3 regions of the Embleya scabrispora genome follow, and region 2 is predicted to be linked to each of the others. Evidence: riboswitches for the same ligand, from Rfam matches in the RefSeq annotation. Region 2 holds a riboswitch; each other region holds the start of a gene.
The links. A riboswitch is a leader RNA that binds a small molecule or an ion and turns the genes downstream of it on or off. The one in region 2 is predicted to bind cobalamin.
Positions count from the first base shown of each region.

Region 1 (7,469 bases), 480 kb from region 2:
CCACCTCGCCGACCCCGGCACAGCCCGGGACGATGTCGGGCGACACGGGCAGCGGATAGTTGCCGGCCAGGACGAGCAGTTCGCGCAGGCTGATCGAGGAGGCCCGGACCCGGACCAGGACCCGACCCGGACCCGGCGCGGGCTCGTCGTGCTCCCGCACGGTGAGTCCGTCGATTCCCGCGCCCGGCCGCAGGTGGTAGCTCTTCATGGTGGTGCCTCTTCCGCGTTGCGTGGACGGTGCGACGATCCCGCCGCTCGGCGGGCCGTGGGGACGATCCTCCGAGCGACCCGCCCGACAGGACAATTCCCGCGAGGGAATTGCCCGGGGTCCCCGCACCTGCCTAGAACTGCCCCATGAGCACGATCACCCACGGCCCGGAATTCCCCGCCGAACTGCGGCGCTGGCGTACCGCTCGGCGGTTGAGCCAACTGGAGCTCGCCGCCCGCGCGGAAACCTCCCAGCGGCATCTGAGCTTCATCGAGAGCGGTCGGTCCCGGCCCGGCCGGACCATGATCATCCGGCTCGCCGAATCCCTCGAACTGTCCCTGCGCGAGCGCAACGCGCTGTTGCACACCGCCGGCTTCGCGCCGGTGTTCCCCGAGTCCGATTGGGACGCCCCGATGATGCGGCCGGTCCAGGAGGCGCTGAGCGCGGTGATCGAGGGCCATCTGCCCTATCCGGCGATGGTGCTGCGGCCGTACGGGCAGATCGTGGCGGCCAACGCGGCGATCGACGTGCTCACCGACGGCGCGGCCCCGGAGCTGCTCGGGCAGCCGATGAACATGTTGCGGCTGATGCTGCATCCGCGGGCATGGCGGCGCGGGTGGAGAACCTGGGCGCGTGGGGCCATCACATCCTGGAGAACATGCGGGCCCGGGCGCTGCGCAGCCCCGATCCGCTGCTCGACACGTTCATCGAGGAGCTGCGCGGCTACGTCCCGAACGCGGAACCGGGCCCCGACCACCTCGGCTTCGCGGTGCCGCTGCGGTTGTGCGACACGGCGAGCGGGGTCGAGTTGCGCCTGCTCACCACGATCACCTCGTTCGCGACGGCGACCGACGTCACCGTGTCCGAACTCCACCTCGAGGCGTTCCTGCCCGCCGACGAGGCGACCGCGACCGCGCTGCGCCGCCGCGCCGCCGAGCGCGCGTGAGCCCTGCGCGGGCCGAGCGGGCCGGCCGCCCCGAAACGCGCGAAACCGCCGTGCCGCCCCGGAATCGGGACGGCACGGCGGTGGTGTACCCGGGCACGCGGACCCGGGTCAGAAGTCCTCGTCGAAGGAGACCGATCCGGTGACCGCGACCTGATAGGCGGACACCCGCCGCTCGAAGAAGTTCGACAACTCCTGCACGTCCTGGAGTTCCATGAAGCCGAACGGGTTCGCCGAGCCGTACACCGGCGCCATGCCCAGCTGGGCGAGCCGCCGGTCGGCCACGTGCTCCAGGTAGGAGCGCATGTCGGCGACGGTCATCCCGGACACCCCGCCCTGGAGCAGGTCCTCGGCGAACGCCGTCTCCGCGTCCACCGCCTCGGCCAGCATCCGCCGAACGTCCTCGGCGAGCTCGTCGTCGAACAGGTCGGGCTCCTCGGCCCGCACCGTCTCGACCACGGAGAACGCGAAGTCCATGTGCGCGGACTCGTCGCGGAAGACCCAGTTGGTGCCCGAGGCGAGGCCGTTGAGCAGCCCGCGCGAGCGCAGGAAGTACACGTAGGCGAAGGCGCCGTAGAAGAACAGCCCTTCGATGCACGCCGCGAAGCAGATCAGGTTGAGCAGGAACTGCCGCCGGTCGTCCCGCGATTCGAGCCGGTCCAGGCCCATCGCCGAGTCGATCCAGCGGAAGCAGAACTCCGCCTTGCGCCGGATCGACGGGATGTGCTCGACCGCGGCGAACGCCTGCTCGCGCTCCTCGTGGTCGGGCATGTAGGTGTCGAGCAGCGTCAGGTAGAACTGCACATGGACGGCCTCTTCGAAGAGCTGCCGCGACAGGTACAGCCGGCCCTCGGGCGAGTTGATGTGCCGGTACAGGTTCAGCACCAGGTTGTTCGCCACGATCGTGTCGCCGGTCGCGAAGAACGCGACCAGGCGCTGCACGAGGTGCCGCTCCGCCGGGCTGAGCTTGTCCAGGTCGGCGAGGTCGCTGTGCAGGTCGACCTCTTCGACCGTCCACGTGTTGCGGATCGCCGCGCGGTACTTCTCGTAGAAGTCCGGGTACTGCATCGGGCGCAGCGTGAGGTTCATTCCGGGATCGAGCAGGCTCACGTGCACGCCTCACATGCTTCGGGGTTCTCCAGCGAGCAGGCGATGACCTCGAGGTCCGAGATCTCCTCGACCGGCGCGGCGGACGCCTGCGCGGGCACGGTCGCCTGCTGGATGCGCGTCGCGGGGCGCGAGCGCAGGTAGTACGTGGTCTTGAGACCGGTGGACCACGCGTAGCGGTACATCGAGGACAGCTTGCCGATGGTCGGGTCGGCCATGAACAGGTTCAGCGACTGCGACTGGTCGATGTACGGCGAGCGGGCCGCCGCCAGGTCGATCAGCGCGCGCTGCGGCAGCTCCCACGCGGTGCGGTACAACTCCCGTACGTCTTCCGGCAGTTCGGCGATGCCCTGGACCGAGCCCTCGGCGCGCTTGATCCGGTCGCGCACCTCGGGGGTCCACAGGCCGCGGGCCTTGAGCTCGCGCACCAGGTAGCCGTTGATCTGCAGGAACTCGCCGGACAGCGTCTCGCGCTTGAACAGGTTGGACACCTGCGGCTCGATGCACTCGTAGGCGCCCGCGATGGAGGCGATGGTCGCGGTCGGCGCGATCGCCACGAGCAGCGAGTTGCGCAGCCCGTGCTCGGCCACGCGGGTGCGCAGCGCGTCCCAGCGCTTGGTCTGCGTCGGGTACACGCCCTCCCACAGGTCCGGCTGGAGCCGGCCGCGCGCCGCGTGCGTCTGGGCGTAGGCCGGGTGCGGGCCGTGTACCTCGGCGAGCGCCGAGGAGGTCTCCAGCGCGGTGAGGTAGATCTCCTCGGAGATGAGCGTGGACAACTCGCGTGCCTCGGCCGAGTCGAACGGCAGGCCGAGCGTGAAGAACACGTCCTGCAGGCCCATCAGTCCCAGGCCCACCGGGCGCCAGCGCGGGTTGGACGCGGCGGCCTGGTCGGTCGGGTAGTAGTTGATGTCGATCACGCGGTCGAGGAAGATCACCGCGGTGCGCACCGTGGCGCGCAGCTTGTCCCAGTCCATGCCCTCGCCGGGGACCACGTGCGCGCCGAGGTTGACCGAGCCGAGGTTGCATACGGCGGTCTCGCCGTCGCTGGTGACCTCCAGGATCTCGGTGCACAGGTTGGACAGGTGCACCACGTTGCCCGGCTCGGCGGCCTGGTTGCAGGTCCGGTTGGCGGCGTCCTTGAAGGTCATCCAGCCGTTGCCGGTCTGCGCGAGGGTGCGCATCATCCGGGCGTACAGGTCGCGGGCGGGCATCTGCCGGACGAACCGGCCGTCGCGCTCGGCGGCTTCGTACACCTTGTCGAACTCGGCGCCCCACAGGTCGGGCAGCTCCGGCAGCTCGTTCGGGTCGAACAGCGACCAGACGCCGTCCTCCTCGACGCGCCGCATGAACAGGTCCGGCACCCAGTTGGCCAGGTTGAGGTTGTGCGCGCGACGCGCGTCCTCGCCGGTGTTCTCGCGCAGTTCGAGGAACTCCAGGATGTCGGGGTGCCAGGTCTCCAGGTACACGCAGGCCGCGCCCTTGCGCCGGCCGCCCTGGTTGACCGCCGCCACCGACGAGTCGAGGGTCTTCAGCCACGGCACGATGCCGTTGGAGTGCCCGTTGGTGCCCCGGATCAGCGAGCCGCGCGAGCGCACCCGCGACCAGGCCACGCCGATGCCGCCGGCGAACTTCGACAGCCGGGCGATCCGCCCGTACATGTCGTAGATCGACTCCAGCTCGTCCTTGGGCGAGTCGAGCAGGTAGCACGAGGACATCTGGGTGTGCACGGTGCCGGAGTTGAACAACGTCGGGGAGCTGGGCAGGTAGGCCAGCGAGGACATCAGCCGGTAGAAGCCGATGGCCTCGCCGGGCTCCTTGGACAGGCCGCACGCCACGCGCAGCAGGAAGTGCTGCGGGGTCTCGACCACCTTGCGCGAGACGGGGTGGCGCAGCAGGTAGCGGTCGTAGACGGTGCGCAGGCCGAAGTACTCGAAGCGGCGGTCGCCGTCGGCGTCGACGGCGGCGTCCAGCTCGGCGGCGTGCGCGGCGACGAACGCCGCGGTCTCCGCGCCGATGACGCCCTCGCGGTGACCGAGCGCGATGCCGGCGCTGAAGGAGGCGACGCCTGCCTCGGCGGCCTCGTCGGCGATCCGGCCGGCCAGCAGGCGCGCGGCGAGCCGCGAGTAGGCGGGCTCCTCGGCGATCAGCTCGGCGGCGGTGCGCACGGCCAGGTCGGCCGCCGCGCCGCGGTCCGCGCCCTCGTTCAGACCCGCGACGACCCGGCGGACGACCCGATCCGGATCGACCTCCGGCAGATCGCGCGCCTGGGTGCGCACCAGGGTGGCAAGGCGGTCCTCGGGGCTCTCGTCGACCCGCATCCGGGTCGCGCCCACGCTGTCCACAACGGTCACGTGCTCTCTCCTCGCGAGCTCGTACGTACAGGTGACCCCACGCCCGAAGGCGTGGGCAGCCGGCAGGTATTCGGACTCGCGGGCATGCCGGGGCACCGCCGGGCACGGCGTGTGCTCGGTGGTCCGCGAAGTGCCTAGTGGCCGTCGCTTCCCGTACGCCCTTCGGCGTCCGGCGCTCTATGACGACTTTTGTTCCCGCTCACCGCTGCGGGGGCAGTTCCGGCCTCGCACCGGATTCCCTCTTGCCTCGCCTTCCCGGAAACTTCGGTCGGGCGAACCAGCTGCGTCGCAGAGCATATATGTAGTGGCGGGGTGGTCGTCGCACCCCCAGGTGTTGTGTCGCGTCCCGATTCCCGGCGTGTCACGGTTCGCCGGAGACGTGCCCGGATGGTACGGCCGGCGAGCAATGCGACGCGCGTCGAGCGCCCCGAACACCCGCGCTCCCGGCGGCCGTCCGGGCCCACCGGCCCTGCGCGGGCTGCGCGGAACGGGCACGGGGGCGGCGAGTGCGCGGCGGGGACCGGACCGGATCTACGGCGGATGGCGCGTCGGCCGGCGCGCCGATCGGCCGGCAAATCCCTTCCTCGCCGGGCGTGTCGAAGGACGCGTGACAAGAAGCACATCGCGTCGCGGCCGGGCCGGATGCGCGGGGACGAATCGGCGACCCCGGCCTTCGGGTCGGGACGGGCAGGGGCGTCTCCGGGCCCGGATCGAGGAGCCGGCTGCCGGGTGCGCGGCCTCGACGCGGGCGGGCGTGCCGCGTCGCCACGGTAGGTCCGTCGGCCGGGGCACCCCCGGACCGGATCGCGCCACGAAGGCGGCTCACGGCCGATGCGTGCGCGGGCCCACCCGTGAGGCAGGTGCCGGACTCCCCCGCGGTCGCTCCATCTACCGGGCCGCCCCGGGCTCGGACCGTGCCGGGTGGCCGGGTCACGGGCGGCGCGTGCGCGGGCCCGGTCCGGGCGGGCGGGCGTGCCGGGGCGGGCTGCCCTGCGGTCGGTCCGTCGGCCGGGGCACCTCCCGGCCCGAGTCGCGCCATTCGGCGACCAGCGCCTCGTAGACGGGAGTCTCGAACGTCTCGGTGGGCCACGGCCCGAACGGTGCCCGCAGGATCTTCATGCCGATCCAACCGCACGAGGGGGCGCGAAGTAACCACCAACCGAGTGATGCCACTCGGTCGATTGACGGCCCCGCCCCCGGGTCGGGTCGCCGGCGCCGAGCGCCGCCGCACCCGGCGAGCGGCCCGGTGTGGCCCCGCGCGCGGGTCGGACCATGACGCCCCGACCGGGCACCCGACTCGGCCCGGGGCGGGCGCTCGACCCGGACCGGACTCTCGGGTCGGACGCCGCACACCGGCTCCATGCCCCGGTCGACCGGCGGGCGCTCGACCCGGACCGGGCTCTCGGGTCGGACGCCGCACGCCGGCTCCATGCCCCGGTCGACCGGCGGGCGCTCGACCCGGACCGGGCTCTCGGGTCGGACGCCGCACGCCGGCTCCATGCCCCGGTCGACCGGCGGGCGCTCGACCCGGACCGGGCTCTCGGGTCGGGCCGTGCGCACGGCTCAGGCGCCGCGTGGCGGCTGCATACGCGCGCCTCGCCCGCGGATTCCCGCGCCCGGTCGAAGCTCCCGCGACCGACCCACGCCGCGCCTGGCGCCGCCCTCGTGTTCCACACAGCGCTCGGTTGTCCGGGCCACGGCGCCGGACGGCGGGCCGACCCTGGCGCCTTGCGCTTCGGGCAGCGGCTCGTGTTGCTGTGCCGCCCGGCCAACGCGCGGACCGACCCCGGCGCCTTGCGCTTCGGCCGGGCAGCGGCTCGTGTCGCCTGTGCCGCCCGGCCGACGCATGCCCGCACCCGACCCACGCCGCGTTCTACTCGGTCGTGCCCGGTGGTGGGTAGGCGGTGGTGCGGAGGTGGGTGAAGGCCTCGGCCAGGGCTGCGGCCGTCCAGTGGGCGTTCAGGCCGCTGGGGTTGGGGAGTACCCAGATTCCGGTGTCGTCGATCGTCTCCGGTTGGCGGCCGACCACCGCCTTGGGGCGGCCGAAGCCGGTTCGGTATGCGCCGATGCCGAGGACCGCCAACCAGGCCGGTCGGTACCGGCGTACCTTGGCGGTGAGCGCCAGGCCACCGGCCCGATACTCCTCCTTCGTCAACTCGTCGGCGCGCGCGGTGGTTCGGGCCACCACGTTGGTGATGCCGAGGCCGAGCGTGGTCAACTCGCGCTGCGCGGCGGGCTCGATCAGGCGCGGCGTGAAGCCCGAGGCGTACAGGGCCGGCCAGAACCGGTTGCCGGGACGGGCGAAGTGCCGCCCGGTGGCGCCCGACCAAAGCCCGGGGTTGATGCCGCAGAACAACACCCGCAGGTTCGGCGCGATCACATCCGGGATGCTCCGACCGTGCGCGGCGGCCAACTCGTCGGCGGTGGGATTGCGTCCGGGCGGGATCGGCAGCACGATCGACGCGGCGGCATCGGTCTTCGCGCCGGCCCTGCCCGCCTCCGCCTTGCCCGCGTCGGCCTCGGCCGCCCGCGCCCGGTCCGCTTCCGCCTCGTCCCTCCGGCTCACGGCGCCTCCGCGATCAGCGCCGTGCCCACCGACCGGAAGCCGATCCGATCGTATACCCGCGCGACATCCTCGTCCCCCGCGCTCAGGAACACCGTCTCGCTCCCGCTGTCCAGCGCGTGCCGGGCCAACTCCCACGTCACCGCCGCCGCGAGGCCGCTGCGCCGGGCCGCCGGGAGGGTGGCCACGCCGACGATCTCGGTCGTGTCGTGCAGGTGCTGGTAGCTGCCCACGCACAGTGGTCCGGCCGGGCTGTACGCCGCGAACATCACCGTCTCGCCGCTGCGCAACCGCTCG
Region 1 is NZ_MWQN01000001.1:6,704,746-6,712,214, reverse strand. It holds gene B4N89_RS29520 (zinc-dependent alcohol dehydrogenase family protein) at 1-208, opposite strand, end outside; partial or broken gene B4N89_RS29515 (helix-turn-helix domain-containing protein) at 355-1,154, shown strand; gene B4N89_RS29510 (ribonucleotide-diphosphate reductase subunit beta) at 1,263-2,240, opposite strand; gene B4N89_RS29505 (ribonucleoside-diphosphate reductase subunit alpha) at 2,258-4,576, opposite strand; cobalamin riboswitch at 4,654-4,906, opposite strand; gene B4N89_RS29500 (hypothetical protein) at 5,540-5,728, opposite strand; gene mug (G/U mismatch-specific DNA glycosylase) at 6,483-7,055, opposite strand; gene B4N89_RS29490 (GNAT family N-acetyltransferase) at 7,172-7,469, opposite strand, start outside.
Region 1: linked by a shared signal. The riboswitch ahead of B4N89_RS29505 (ribonucleoside-diphosphate reductase subunit alpha) and the one ahead of metE (5-methyltetrahydropteroyltriglutamate--homocysteine S-methyltransferase) in region 2 are both predicted to bind cobalamin.

Region 2 (7,469 bases):
ATCGGGGTTGACCCAAAGACGTTCGGCGGGGATCGCGGCAAGTCCCTTGCGGAGCAGGCCCACCACCTCGTCCGTGCTCGGGACGCGCGGAGAGTGGATGTCGTACACGCCGGGTCCGGCCTCGCGCGGGTAGCCGTGGGCGGCGAGTTCGCCGGCGACCTGCATGTGCGAACGGGCCGCCTCCAGGCTGATCACGTCGGCGTCGAGGTCGTCGATGGCCTGCACGATGTCGCCGAACTCGGCGTAGCACATGTGGGTGTGGATCTGGGTCGCCGCGCGTACGCCGGACGTGCTCAGGCGGAATGCCTCGGTGGCCCAGGCCAGGTATTCGGCGTGGTCCACGGCGCGCAGCGGCAGCGTTTCGCGCAACGCGGGTTCGTCCACCTGGATGACCGAAGTCTCGGCCGCCTCAAGGTCGTTGACCTCGTCGCGCAGCGCGAGCGCGACCTGTCGGGCGGTGTCGCCGAGCGGTTGGTCGTCGCGGACGAAGGACCAGGCGAGCATGGTCACCGGTCCGGTCAGCATGCCCTTGACGGGTCGGTCGGACAACGACTGGGCGAACGAGGTCCAGCGCACGGTCATCGGTTCGGGACGGGAGATGTCGCCGGCCAGGATCGGCGGGCGTACATACCGGGTGCCGTACGACTGGACCCAGCCGTGTCGGGTGGCCACGTATCCGGTGAGCTGTTCGGCGAAGTACTGGACCATGTCGTTGCGTTCGGCCTCACCGTGCACCAGGACGTCGATGCCGGCCTTCTCCTGGAAGGAGATCACGTCGCGGATCTCGGCTTCGATGCGCTCCTCGTACCCGGCGCCGTCGATGCGTCCCGCGCGCAGGTCGGCGCGGGCGGCGCGCAGTTCGGCGGTCTGCGGGAAGGAGCCGATGGTGGTCGTGGGCAGCAACGGCAGGCCCAGGTGCGCGCGCTGGGCCTCGGCCCGTTCGGCGTACGGCTTGCCGCGGCGCGCGTCGGCTTCGGTGACCGCGGCGGCGCGGGCGCGTACGGCGGGGTCGTGGGTGAGTGCGGAGGCCTTGCGCGCGGCCAGGTCGGCGCGGTTGGCGGCGAGGTGGGTCGCGATGGTGTCGGTGCCCTGGCTCAGACCGCGGGCCAGGGTGACGATCTCCTCGGTCTTCAGCCGGGCGAAGGCGAGCCATCGGGCGATCTGGGGGTCGATGTCGCGTTCCGCGTCGGCGTCCAGCGGCACGTGCAACAGCGAGCAGGAGGCGGCGACGTCGACGCGGTCGGCCAGGCCCAGCAGTATGCCGAGCGTGGTCAGCGACTTGCCGAGGTCGTTGATCCACACGTTGCGGCCGTCCACGACGCCGGCGACCAGACGTTTGCCGGGCAGCCCGCCGACGGCGGCCAGCGCGTCCAGGTTGGCGGCGGCGGAGCCGGTGAAGTCCAGTGCCAGGCCCTCGATCGGGGCCTTGGCCAGGGTGGGCAGCGCCTCGCCGAGCCGGTCGAAGTACGAGGCCACGAGGAGCTTGGGCCGGTCGGTCAGTCCGCCGAGGTCGCGGTAGACGCGGGCTGCGGCGCCCAGTTCGGCGAAGCTGCGGTCCTGCACCAGCGCCGGCTCGTCGAGTTGTACCCACTCGGCCCCGGCTCCGCGCAGGTCGGCGAGCAACCGCGCGTACACCGGAAGCAGCCGGTCCAGCAGGGTCAGCGGCTGGAAGTCGGCCGCTACGCCCGGTGCGGGCTTGGCCAGTAGGAGGTAGGTGAGCGGGCCCACCAGCACCGGCCGGGCGGTCAGGCCCAGCGCGACGGCCTCTCGGAACTCGGCTACCTGCTTCGTGGAGTTCGCCTCGAAGACGGTGTCCGGCCCGAGTTCGGGGACGAGGTAGTGATAGTTGGTGTCGAACCACTTGGTCATCTCGAGCGGCGCGACGTCTTGCGTGCCGCGGGCCATGGCGAAGTAGCCGTCCAGGGCGTCGGCTTCGACGGCGGCGCGATGCCGGGCCGGGATGGCGCCCACGGCGACGGTGGTGTCGAGGACGTGGTCGTACAGCGAGAAGTCGCCGGTGGGCACCTCGTGGATGCCGGCCTCGGCGAGGCGTCGCCAGTTGGCGAGGCGCAGTTCGGCCGAGGTGTCCCGAAGCGCCTGTGCGTCGATGCGGCCGGCCCAGTAGCCCTCGACGGCCTTCTTCAGTTCCCGGTTCGGGCCCTGACGGGGATAGCCGTACACGGTGGCACGGGCTGCCGCGGCTGCGGTCTTGGTGGTCACGGAACTCTCCTTCGCGAGCCTGTCGACAAGATCCCGGAGATGGATCGCAGGCACGAAGGGATGGCAAACCACACGGGCCACGTCGGCGTACTCGCGCGCACATACGTGTCCCACCGGTTGTCCGCCGACCCGCCCACGAGGTCACCGAGCTCTCCGTGCGCTGCGACAGCGCACGGGCAGTGGCAGGTCTTCGGACTCGCGGGCACATCCACCAAGGGTGGACACCTACTGGCCGTCGCTTCCCGGATCCGACACGGATCCAGTGCTGTTGACGGCGGTCGTTCCCACTCACCGCTGCGGGGCAGTCCCGGATTCTCACCGGGTTCCCTCTTGCGACGCGCCTACCCGGATGGCAGGGCGAACCGACTGCGTGCGACAGCTTAGACGTACAAGAGGCACCCGGGGGAGCCCGGTGCACGCGCCCGAGGGCAAGAGCACGCCTCGAAGGCGTGGACGCAGCCGGCGTCGTTGCGATCGAGTCGGTGCTCGTGACGCGTTGCCGCGTTCGTCCCGGGCGGCCTGCCCCCACAGGGGGTGATCCTGTTGGAACGAACGCGGTCGCGACCTCGAGGCCGAGCCTGCCTCGGGGTCACCGGCGGATCGGATCGGCGCTACGGGCGCGTCGGGGCCACGCGCGGCGGCGGATTGGTGGTGTCCGTCTTGTCCTTGGAGAACGACCAACCCTCGAAGCTGCCCAGCGGAGGCTTGCGGGCGCTCGCGCCCCACGAACTGTAGGTCCAAGTGCCGTTGTTGGGCGCGTGCCAATAAGACCAGTAGGCGGATGCCGGCGGGGTGTTGACGCACGGTTCGGTGTCGACGCCGGGCTTGCCCTCGATCCGGCAGATGAACGCCTCGCCCCAGCGGTTGGTGCCCTGGATCTGGAAGCCGGCGTTCTTCAGCGCGGCCAAGCCCGTGGCCTGGTCGCCGGGCGCACAGCGAGTGAGCGTCGCCCCGCCGAGTTCCTGGAAGTCGACGATCACGGTGACGCCGTTGGCGTTCGGGCAGACGCCGGCGGAGCCCTTGGTGGGGTCGATGGCGTAGGCGGCCGGGGCGTTCACGGTGATCTGGGCGGTGGCGGGCAGCACGAGCAGGGCGAGCGCCCCGACCATCCGACCTATTCGAGCCTTGTTTCCACGAATCTTCACGCGCGGATCCCTTCGTGCGACGGGCGTCGGCGCGAGCGGCGAGAGCGATGCCGACCGGGCCGAGCGATGTTCCTCTCGGGACCGCGCACCCCCGGTATCCACCGACAAGACATCGCCGGACGTGAAATCCGGGCCTCAGCGTGCAGTCCACGACAGCTGGAGCCTCTAACTCGTACGAATCCAGGTGTTCCGACTCGCGGTGGCCTGCCGGCCACCGCCTACGGTTGCGGGTCAGCGCCGGATTTCGACCGGCTTCCCCTGGAATCCGAACTATGCGGTTGTCGCCGACCTGAAGAGAGCCAGCTTGCGGAGCGTACGAGATGCCCTGTTCTTCGGACAACGGGTCATACGACGAATCCGCGATGTCGTTCGTCACCTTCTTGGGTGCTCAACGCTGGTTTGCACAACGGCGGTTCGGTCAGCCGGGCCGCACTGGGCCCCACGACAGGGGGCAACGGCGCGTTTCGACGAGCAAGTTCGAGGAGCACGCGATGCCGGCGACAGGGCGCGTCGGCCCGCCGGTGAACCGGTGGTCAGCCGCGTGTCGTCTCCGCGCCCGCGTCGCCCGGCAGTCGTCGCGCCTCGGCGTGGGTCACCGGCGCACCGGCCGTGACGTCGTGCAATACCCATGCGAGCACCTCGGCGCCGCGCACCACACGGGGGCCGGGGCGGTTGAAGTACGCCGGTCCGTCGAGCACCCACACCCGCCCGGACCGCACGGCGGGCAGGTCCGACCATCCCGGCAGAGACGTCAGCAGGCTCGCCTCCGATTCGGTGCGCTCGGGCGCGAACCCGCACGGCAGCACCAGGATCACATCCGGCCGGGAGTCTCGAACCGCAGCCCACTCCACGGCTTTGGTGTGTTCGCCGGGCGCGGCGAGCAGCGGTTCGCCGCCGGCCAGGGCGATCTGCTCGGGGACCCAGTGCCCGGCGGGCCACAGCGGGTCGAGCCATTCGATGGCCGCGACCCGGGGCCTCGGCCGCCCCGCGACCGCCGCGGCCACGGCCGCCATGCGGGCCCGCAACTCCCGCAGCCGCGCGGCTGCGACGTCCGCGACTCCCAGCACCGCACCCACGTGGGTCAGTGTGTCGAGGACGTCCGGCAGCGTGCGCGGTTCCAGACTGACCACGCGCGGACCGGTGTCCAGAACCCGAACCGTCTCGGAGACCGCCGTGTACGACACCGCGCACACCGCGCACAGATCCTGCGTGAGGACGACATCGGGCGCCAACTCCGCGAGGCGCTCGGCGTCCAACGTGTACAGCGACGAACCCCGGTGCGCCGCACCGCCGACGGCCTCGGAGATCTCCCGACTGCTCAGCCGATCCGCATCGAACTCCGCACGGGTGACCACCGGCACCCCGGCGACATCCCCCGGCGGCCAGTCGCATTCGTGGGTGCGGCCTACCAAGTCGCCCACGAGTCCGAGTTCGGCGACCAGATCGGTGGCTGCGGGCAACAACGAGACGATGCGCATCCAGCAAGCGTAGGTCGCACGCGACGGCACGGGGCCCACAGCCGGCGGGGACCGCGATGTGACAGCGTCGGCGCGACCTTCGGTCAGCGCACCGTGTCCGAGGTGCGGATGGCCTCTCCTCGGCGCGGAATCTCGCCGATAGCTTTATTGCCATGTCCGTCGGAATCATCTCGCCCCGGAGACCGGGCCTCGGCTCGGCCCGAACCACGGCCATCCACGATCACAGTGAGCGCTGAGCCGTGATCGGTGGACAGGTGATGCTTCCCGCGGCGGATCGCCTGCGCGATGTCCTCGGCGGTCTGATCGAGATCGGTCCGTTCTTCGCGTTGGCTACCGGACCCCGTGCCGACACCGCCGGGTTCCGTCTCCTCGGCGATCTTTATCGCGCACCGGATCTGCTCGCCCACCATGTCCACGACGTCGGTGTGCGATTGGGCACGGACGAGGTCCGTGTCGCGGCGTCGATCGTGCATCTGGGCATCGCCGCCCGCCTGTGGTCGGTCGCTCTCGGTGCCGTGGCGCAGGCCCACGTGGTTCCCGACCTCGATCCCGACCGCGTCATGTGGCGGCTTGTACCGCCGGGCCCGGCGGAGCTCTGGGCCGACCCTCCTCCGCAACCCGCCGGGCCGCTGGACGGAGGCGAGGACAACCTCGCGGACGCGCTGTACGAGGTGGTGGCCGAGGGCCACCTGGCTCCCCTTGCTCAGGCGATCCGCCGGATCACGCCGGTCTCGGAACGTCTGCTGTGGGGCAACGCGGCTTCGGGCCTGGTGGGTGCGTGGCGGGTGCTGGACCGATACCTGCATCCCGACGATCCCGCGCGAGCCGATACCGCGATGCGGATCGCCGGCACGGTGCAGTCTCGCGGGCATTTGCGGGGCACCGGGACGTGGTCCCGGGCCGCGTTCCGCCGGACCACCTGCTGCCTGTATTACCGCACGCCGCAGGGCGGTGTGTGTGGCGACTGCGTGTTCACCGCAGCCCCCGCACGCCACCGCGCGCCGGGGGACAGGCCACGGTGAGCCGGGCTCTGCGGGCGATTCGCGGTCGCTAGTGCGTCGAACGCACCTGGTAGGGCGCTGCGGTGGTGCGGTCCTCGTCGACGGCGAGGCGGTTACCGGCGGTGGGGTTGGCGCGTTGCGTGCAGTCGTGGCGCTCGCAGACGCGGCAGCCCATGCCGATCGGGGTGGCGGCGCGGGGGTCGTCGAGGGCGTGGCCGTCGGCGTAGGTGAGGCGGTGCGCGTGGCGGAGTTCGCAGCCGAGGGCCACGGCGAAGGTCGCGCCGGGGGCGTTCCAGCCGGGGAGGCCGCGGGTGACGGTTCGGGCGATCCAGAAGTAGGAGCGGCCGTCGGGCATGGTGGCGATCTGGGTCAGGATGCGGCCGGGGGAGCCGAACGCCTCGTACACGGTCCACAGGGGACAGGTGCCGCCGAATCGGGAGAAGTGGAAGTCGGTGGCCGATTGGCGCTTGGAGACGTTGCCGGCGCGGTCGACGCGCAGGAACGCGAAGGGGACGCCCGCGGCGTTGCGCCGTTGCAGGGTGCTGAGCCGGTGGCAGGTGGTCTCGAAGCCGACACCGTAGCGTGTGGCCAACAGGTCGATGTCGTAGCGCAGTTCCTCCGCGTCGCGGTGGAACGCGGTGTAGGGCATGACCAGGGCGCCGGCGGCGTAGTGTGCCAGGCCGACACGAGCGAGGGTGGGGGCGTCGGGTCCGGTGAGACCGGCGCCCGCGACGATGGTGTCGATGAGGTCCCGGAACTCCAGGGACGCGAGTTGCACCGCCGCCTGGAACGCCCGCTGCCCGGGCGTGAGATGCGCGGCGAGCCGCAGGGTCGCGCTCTCGCGGTCGAATCGGCGCGGGTCCTCAGCGACGACGGCGCGGCCGCGCGGCGCGGTGACGACCACACGTACCCCGTGCCCGTCCGCGAGACGGGTCGTGAGCGCCGCCTCGGCCGCCCCGGGCACGATTTCGGTGGTTTCGGCGAGGGCCTCGGCCGCGGCGTCCAGCGCGGCGATGTGGTTGCGCTCCGCCGCGAAGAAGTCCCGCACTTCGTCGTGGGGTTCGGCCAGTCCGAGGGATTCCGGGTGGCCGGCGAGGACGGCCGCGCGGTCGGCGGCCTCGCGGTAGCGGCGATGCAACGCGACGAGCGCGCGGGCGGCGTCCGGGAACTGCCGGACCAGTTCCCGGATCTCCTCGCCGTCGGCGGCCTCGACCCGGTGTCCTCCGGCCGCCTCGTCGGCAAGCGCCGCGCGTACGTCCGCGCCGAGCCGCAGCCGATCCGCGTCGGCGAAGAAGTCAGGGGCGACGCCCAGGGTCTCGGTGACGCGCAGCAGCACCGGCACGGTCATCGGCCGTCGGTCGTGCTCCATCTGATTGAGATAGCTGGGCGAGATCTCCCAGGCGGCGGGCCAGATCGACCTGGCTGAGCCCGTGCCGGCGGCGGAGTTTGCGCAGCGCGGGACCGGCGTACATCTGCCGATCGCCCGGCGGACGCCCGCGTTTCGCCATCACTCGCTCCTCTGCCGTCTTCGAGGTCGACCGTCGCCGAGATTGGCAAAGGTATCAAGTCGGAATTAACAAGATTGGCCATGGGCCGCGAGAACTTGGCAGAAGTTGGCAGATTGG
Region 2 is NZ_MWQN01000001.1:6,228,467-6,235,935, forward strand. It holds gene metE (5-methyltetrahydropteroyltriglutamate--homocysteine S-methyltransferase) at 1-2,220, opposite strand, end outside; cobalamin riboswitch at 2,385-2,603, opposite strand; gene B4N89_RS27165 (flagellar hook-length control protein FliK) at 2,832-3,365, opposite strand; cobalamin riboswitch at 3,549-3,623, opposite strand; gene B4N89_RS27170 (cobalamin-binding protein) at 3,899-4,843, opposite strand; gene B4N89_RS51670 (hypothetical protein) at 4,927-5,259, opposite strand; gene B4N89_RS27175 ((2Fe-2S)-binding protein) at 5,269-5,865, shown strand; partial or broken gene B4N89_RS27180 (short-chain fatty acyl-CoA regulator family protein) at 5,894-7,352, opposite strand.

Region 3 (7,469 bases), on a different contig from region 2:
GCGGGCACAGCGGCGTCGGCCCTGGAACAGGATCGGCCAGGGCATACGAACGGGCAGGTCACGGCCCTGTGGCGGATCCGTGGTCTCCCGCTCCGGTGCCGCGCGAGGACCAGCCCGGACCGGGAGGCGAGCGAGTCGTTCCGTGCCCATGTGCCGAAGTGGAACGCGGCACCGTCCGCCCACGTACCCGAAACGCGGCACCGTCCGCCCACGGACCCGAGAGGAAGGTCATGCTTCGACGTCGTCGTTCCCTCGTCAGGTGGCGTGTGCCACGACAAACCGGGGCTTGCGCCCGGGCCCGTACGGCTGCGGGAGCCACCCTCACCGACTGGGGGTGGGACGGGGACCGCGAGGCCGTGACGGTTCTGGTCCTGTCGGAGCTGTTGACCAACGCACAGCTGCACACCCACGGAGACGTGGTCCTGGCCATGCGCCGGACCCGACGCGGTATCCGGTTGTCGGTCACCGACGCCGATCCCCGAGTGCCGACCCGGCGCGACACCGACCTCGAACGCGGGGGCGGCTTCGGGCTGCACATCCTCGACACGCTCACCGCCGAGTGGGGCGTTCGGGCGCGGCGGGGCGGCAAGACCGTCTGGGCCGACATCGAGGGCCCCGTTCCGGAGAAGGCCGTCACCCGGGCGCCGGCGCGTGCCCGATGCGGAGCCGCCTCGATCCGTGCGGTCCTGGCCCGCGGATGCCGCGCGGGAACGGCGGGCTGGGCTGCGGCCTGCCGAGGAGTGCGGCCGCCTCGGTTGCCGGCGTCGGTACGGCGGCGGGCCCGCGCGGTCTGCTCGTGGGCGCGCGGGGGTTCGCGTGCGATGCTGCCGGGCGCCCTCGTCAGGGATTGACCCTGCGGCGGGCGCGCCGGCCGGCGGCGGCGGGTTACCCGGCTCGGCGCGGTCAGGCGCTCGCACCGTGCCATTGCAGGAGCAGGATGGTGGCGTCGTCCCGGAGACGGTCGTGGTGGTATTCGCGGATCGCTCGGATGAGCCTGCGCAGGGTTTCGGGGGCAGGGAGGCCATCGGCTATGTTGCGGATGACGAAGTCGACGAACCGGTCGAGTCCGAAGGTCTCCCCGCGGGGATTGCGCGCGTCGGTCACGCCGTCGGTGTACAGCAGGAGCCAGTCGCCGGGTTCGAGTTGCTCGTCGTACAACCTGACCGGCAGGCCCATTTCGGTGCCCATCGGGTGGGCGGGCGGGCGTTCCAGGGTGGCGACCCATTGGCCGTTGCGGATCACGATCGGTGGGTGGTGGCCGCGGTTGACCCAGGTCAAGGCGCCGGTGAGCAGGTCGAGTTCGGCGATGACCGCGGTGGCGTAGCGGCTGCGGCCGAACTGTTCCACGAGTGCGTCCTCGATCGCCTCGCTCGTTTCGACCAGGCCCACGCCGTGGCGGCGGCTGCTACGGCAGCCGGCCAGGGCGAGGGCGACGGTGAGGCCGGCTGAGGTGTCGTGGCCCATGGCGTCGAAGACGGCCAGGTGGGCGGTGTTGCCGTCGACCGCGTACTCGTACGCGTCGCCGCCCATCTCGTACGCGGGCTCCATGGCCGCGCTGACGGTGGCCCGTGTGCCGGCGAAGGAACCGGGCGGCATCAGGGTCCACTGCATCTCCGCGGCCAGGCCCATCGGGCGGGTGCGGACCATGCGTTCGTAGGTGTCGCTGTAGGCGCGTTTGCTCACGAGGAGCAACCCCACCAGGAGCGCGAGGTCGCACGCCTCGTCCAGGACGGCGTCGCCGGCTTCGTCGGTTTCCAGGCCCAGGACGCCCAGGCGTTCGGCGCCGTCGACGAGAGGCAACCACAAACGCCTGGTGGGCGCTTCGCCGGACTCGACGTCGTCGGCGCCTGCCGGCGACTCGACGAGTTCGACGCTCTGGAAGGCGCGGCCGGCCAGCGTGGCATCGATGCGAAGCTCCGCCTCGGGAGCCACGTCCGCCGTCCCGGCGCGCTCCCCTGAGCCGGGGACCAGGCGGAGAATCTGCTGTTGCACGTCCACGAGGTAGATCAGTGAGCGGGCCAGGCCCAGCGCCCGGGCATGAGCGGCGATCAGCCCCGGAAGGTCCTCCAGAACGGCGTGGCGACTCGCCCGGAGCAGACCACCCGCCGTGATCGCGTCGTTCGAAAGAGGCTTCACACGGCACCCTGTTCCTGATTGCCCGCATTCCCGGCGGTCGGTCACGACGGCGTCGGATGACCCTCCCGGGCAGCATTCGAACATAACAGACATGACCCCCGTGACCGTCGCGATACCCGAGCCCGGCGTCTTCGCCCGGCTCGGACGGTGGTCGTCCGCGCCGTCCGGCGCGAGCGGGACCCTTGTTGACCTGATGGACAGGCATCCCGTGCGCGGGGTCAGGGAATCCGTGGCAGGACCCGGTCGCTCTGGCATACGTATCGCGTGCCGTCCAGTGTGAAGCACTTGAGCGGTTCCCAGTCGCGAACGCCGGGCAAGCGGTGGACGTACAGGTCCCGGCCGGCGGGGTGGAGTTCGAACTCGTCGGGTGTACCTCCCGTGAAGGTCCGGCGCAGGAACAGCGCACCGCCGCGTTCGAGGATTTCCTCGAGCACTCCCACGCGTTGGTATCGGCCCAGGTAGCCTCCCGCGTCGTGCGGTGGTTTGGTGCCGTCGGGGGTGTGCGGTGGGCGGGGCGCGACGCCGGCGAGGTCGGTGAAGACCTCCCGGTACAGGTCGTGGTACAGCGCCTGGGCGTCGCCTCCGTTGGTGAGCAGAACGACCGCGATGCGGGCATCGGGTAGCACCCTGAGATAGGACGACTGCCCCTGGGTCCTGCCGTCGTGGCCGTACACCGCCCGGCCGTTCCAATCCCAACGGGCCCATCCCAGGCCGCGGGTTTCGCCGTTGTCCGGGGTGTTGGGCGTGGCCGTCCGGAACGAACGCATCTCCTCGGCGGCGCGTGCCGACAACAGTCGGGTGCCGTCGGGTCCGAGGCCGTCGTCCAGGTGCAGGCGGACGAAGGCGAGCACGTCGCCGACGCTGGAGCACACGATGCCGGCCGGGCCCGAGGAGCGGGGTATCCACGTCGGGTCGACGCGCGGCCGCCCGTCCGGGCCGGAGGTGTGACCGGCGGCGGCTCGATGCGCGAGCACGTCCTCCGGCAGCGTGTGGCTGCGAGTCAGGCCCAACGGCCGGATCACACGTTCGCGCAGCGCGGCGTCCCAGGTCGTACCGGTGCGGCGTTCGATCAGTCGGCCGGTGAGGATCAGACCGACGTTACAGTACGAGCACGCGCGGCCCAGTGGGTGGACCGCCGGAACGTCCTTGAGCAGGGCGGTGAACCGCTCCAGGCAGTCGTCGCCGCGCCCGGTGTCGGGGAGCACGTCGCCGTCGATCCCGCTGGTGTGGGCGAGCAGGTGACGCAGTGTCAGGCGCCTGGTGCGGTCGGGGTCGGGCAGGCGCAGCTCGGGCAGGTAGCGTACGACCGGCGTGTCGAGGTCGACTGAGCCCTCGTCCACCAGGCGCATGGCGAGTGTGGCGGTCCAGACCTTGGTGATGGAGCCGATCTGCCAGAGCGTGTCGGGCGTGGCCTCGATACGGTCGTCGGCGTTGGCCAGACCGGTGGCGACCTTGACGATCCGGTCGCCGACCAAAATGCCCAACGCGGCGCCGGGGACCTCGTGTCGGCCGGCTAGCGTGGCAAGCCTGGAGCGCCAGTGCCGGGTCATGGACGTGTCGCCCGCGGGGTCCGCCTCGCCCGGGGGCGCGTCGTTCGCGTGCGCGGCCCGCGCGGTGCCGACGACCGCCGCTCCGGCCGTGCCCGCCACTGCGGCGGCGGACAGTGATCCGCGCAGCACGGTGCGCCGGGTGGGTGTGCCGCGGGTGCCGTCGGCGGCTTTCGCGGAGGAAGGGATCCGGGGAGGGAGGGTCACGGGTCTGCCTCTCGATCGATGTCGGTCGTGCAGGCGGGGAAGCGACCGGATCGTGCGCTCCCGAAGACGCCGCCCGTCGCGCCGTTGCGCCGTCTCGCCGTCGCGCCGTCTCGCCGGGAACACGGCGTCCACACGCGGCGCGTCCCGGCGACGTCGCAACCCCGGGTGCGGGCGCGTCGCTTCCCGTTCGACGAGCGTAGGAAGCGAGGTCTCGAGCGGCATCGTTCTCACGTGGGAGGATGCGGATACCTCTCCGGTGCCCCGGACCCCCACCGCCGGTCGCGTGGACCCGGGAGGAAGATCAGCCGTCCGGGGGGTCCGGAGATCCGCGTCGGTGTGCGTGACCTCGCGCGTTCGGTGCCCGAGCCCACGACGGCCGCCGAGTTGTGGTGCGTTCGCCGCGGGGCGCCGAGTGCCACGCCGCGTCCGGGCGGGACTTCCCTGGGTTCGCGGCGTTCATCGGCAACGGCGGCGAGCCGCACACGTCGCCCGGGTGGAAGGCGCGGTCGGCCGGGGCCCGTTTTTCCGACCGACCGCCGAATCCGGCGAGGCCGGTTCGACTCGGAACGCCTTCGGGGACGGCGCGCATCGGCGCGCCGTCCCCAAGGCGCCTTTCCGGGCCCGTGGCACGGCGACCCGGGGGACTCGGCGGCCGAGCGGGCACGCCGACGGCGGCACCGTCCCGACGTACGGGTCGCTGGGGCTCCTTCCCGCGGACCACGACGGGGAGGGCAGACGAGACACTCCGGCGGTGGGCATTCGGGCTCGCCGCCGGTTCCGGTTCCGGCGCCGGTGCGCCCGCTGGTGTGTCCGAGCACGTGAGGGATCGACGGCGCGCAGCGTGCGTCGGCGTGAGGTCGTGAGTCCCCTCTCCTCGACAGCGGGAGCCGCTCGTCGACAAGGGGGCCATGCCGCGACGCTCCGCCCTGGTCGAGTAGGAGTGCGTTTTGCCCATGGCGGGGCCCGTTCGGGGCCGGCGCTTGCGAGGGTCGCGTGGCATGCTATGGGCTGCTGTGCGACGGCGAAACCGAGGAAACCGGTGTAATTCCGGTGCGGTCCCGCCACTGTGATCGGGGAGCGACTCCCGTCAAGGCCACGGCCCCGCTTCGGGGTTGGAAGGCCGGGGGAAGTGTCGATCCGAGAGCCAGGACACTCACGTCGTCGCCACCTCGACACAACCGGGGCGGATTTCCCCGAGAGAGGCCGGTGGTTCGCCATGTCTGTGGTGCTGAGCCGTATCTACACTCGCACGGGAGACGCGGGCACGACCGCGTTGGGCGACAACTCCCGCGTCCGCAAGACCGATCCACGGATCGTCGCCTACGCCGACACCGACGAGACCAACGCCGCCATCGGTGTGGCGCTGGCACTGGGTTGCCTGGACGCGGAGTTGCGGAACGTCCTGGAAGGCATCCAGCACGACCTGTTCGACGTCGGCGCGGACCTGTGCGCTCCGATCCGCGACGGAGACGAACGCCTGCGGGTCCGTGAGGAGGACGTGTCCCGCCTCGAGCGTCTGTGCGACACGTTCAACGAACGACTCGAGCCCTTGCGGTCGTTCGTACTGCCGGGCGGCGCGCCCGGCGCGGCGCTCCTGCACACGGCGCGGACGGCCGCCCGTCGAGCGGAACGCTCGGCGTGGGCGCTGGTCGACGCGGACGCGGAGTTGTCCGGCGGGGAGGCGGCGACAGTCAATCCGGTGTGCGTCCGATATCTGAACCGTCTGTCGGACCTGCTGTTCATTCTCGCGCGATCGGCCAACGATGGCGGGCGCGGTGACGTGCTGTGGAGTCCCGGCCGTAACCGCTGACGCCGGTCTCCACCGGGCTGCCGGCGAACATCGCGCCGGTCCTCGACAGGCGTGGCGGTACAAGGGACTCGGTTCGGGACGTTTGCCGAATCGCATTCTCGGCCTCGCCCCCGGCCGTCGTTGCGGCCCGGGGGCGAGTCTGCGGCCGCGTTCGACCGGATCCCGCGGCTCCGGCGGCGGCCAAGGGCCCCGAGGAACTGCCCCCATGCCTGCCCGCGTTCCCCTCGCGGCACTTGCCTCCGCCGGCCGATCCCGAACATCTCCGTGTCATGCGCGTGCGTCGCGCGCGGCCTGATCGAAGCGACCCGCCGACCCCACCTCCGAACCCGACCCGCCGGCAGGGCGCACTGGGCCGGAACGCGCCGAACCGGCCCAAGGCGCTCAGCGCGCTTCACCCGCGACATGGTCCGCCGCATCGACGCGGCACTGACCGCGAGCGGCGACATCCACCCACGACGCCGTCATGGACGGCATCGTGATGGACGGCGGGGTCGGCATCTCCGCACATGGGGCACTGCGCATCGTCACCGAACGTTCGACGATCGCCATCCCCGAGACCGGCATCGGCTTCGTCCCCTCACGTCACCTGGAGGCGGTGATCGAGGCATTGGCCACTCGGACACCGCCCGACGTCCTCGCCCACCTCACCGAGCCGACGCCCCCGGGCGAACTCGCCGAGCGCCGCGCCTGGATCAACGCGTGCTACACGCGCGACAGCGTCGAGGAGATCCTCGAACGCCTGGAGGACATCGGCGAACCGACGGCGAAACAGGCCGCCGAACAGATCCGCGCGAAGTCGCCGACCGCACTCGAGATAACCCTGGCGAGCCCGCGCCGTACCCGCGAACTCGATTACTCCAAAGCCGAGTTGGGACGGGGGAGTATCGGGTATCCAGCGCGGCGCTGACCGCCCCGACCTCGCCGCGAGTATCCGCGCCCAGGTGATCCACCAGCGCGGTGGCATTCGTCGAACTGGGCAACGCGGGCGGTCCGATGGCTACCAACCTGGTCGCCCGCCGGACACGCCGTCACCGGAGTCGACTCGGCTCCAAGGTATCGGACAGGCTCATGACCAGAGCGTGCGCGTCGCCGGATTCCCTGCGGAGACTGCAGCCGACGCGGACGTGGTGGTCACCGTGCTGCCCGGCGGGACGCACGTCCTCGACTGTTACCAGGGCCCGGACGGACTCCTGGGCACCGCGCCGGTGGGGGCGGTGTTCGTGGACTGCTCGACGATCGACGTCGCCGACGCGCGCGCCGCCGTGCGAGCGACGGGGCGTCGCGCGGTGGACGCGCCGGTGTTCGGGGGAGTGGTCGGCGCGGTCGCCGGCACGCTCACGCTCGTGGTCGGCGCCCAGGATGAGAACTTCGCGGCGATCGAGCCCGTACTGACCCCGCGATGGGTCGCCGTGTCGTGCACCGCGGTCCGCCCGGTGCCGGACAGGCCGCCTGCGTTGTCGGCGCGTTCGAGGGCGTGTTCGGCGGCGGCGAGCGAGGCGGTGACGAATGCCCGGTGCAGGGGTTGCGCGGTGGCGCCGCCGGCCAGGTGACCACCGCCGCGCGCGATCGCGTCGACTCACCGACATGCCCGCGGCCGGACCCGCCCGGCGGGGCGCGATCCGGCCGCGGGGGCCGCCCGAGCGACTTCTCGATCGTGTTGCTCAGCTGTATTGAACCCAGAGCTGCACATCGATGGGCCTGTTGTCGAAGCAGGTCCAGCGCAGCCACCGGCCGTGCAGTTCTCCGTTGCTTCCTATGCTCCTGCACGT
Region 3 is NZ_MWQN01000003.1:131,871-139,339, reverse strand. It holds gene B4N89_RS53260 (ATP-binding protein) at 1-851, shown strand, start outside; gene B4N89_RS36390 (PP2C family protein-serine/threonine phosphatase) at 904-2,136, opposite strand; gene B4N89_RS36385 (serine hydrolase domain-containing protein) at 2,355-3,890, opposite strand; cobalamin riboswitch at 4,877-5,064, shown strand; gene B4N89_RS36380 (cob(I)yrinic acid a,c-diamide adenosyltransferase) at 5,107-5,700, shown strand; gene B4N89_RS36375 (enoyl-CoA hydratase/isomerase family protein) at 6,164-6,607, shown strand; gene B4N89_RS51980 (NAD(P)-binding domain-containing protein) at 6,642-7,250, shown strand; gene B4N89_RS51975 (hypothetical protein) at 7,362-7,469, opposite strand, start outside.
Region 3: linked by a shared signal. The riboswitch ahead of B4N89_RS36380 (cob(I)yrinic acid a,c-diamide adenosyltransferase) and the one ahead of metE (5-methyltetrahydropteroyltriglutamate--homocysteine S-methyltransferase) in region 2 are both predicted to bind cobalamin.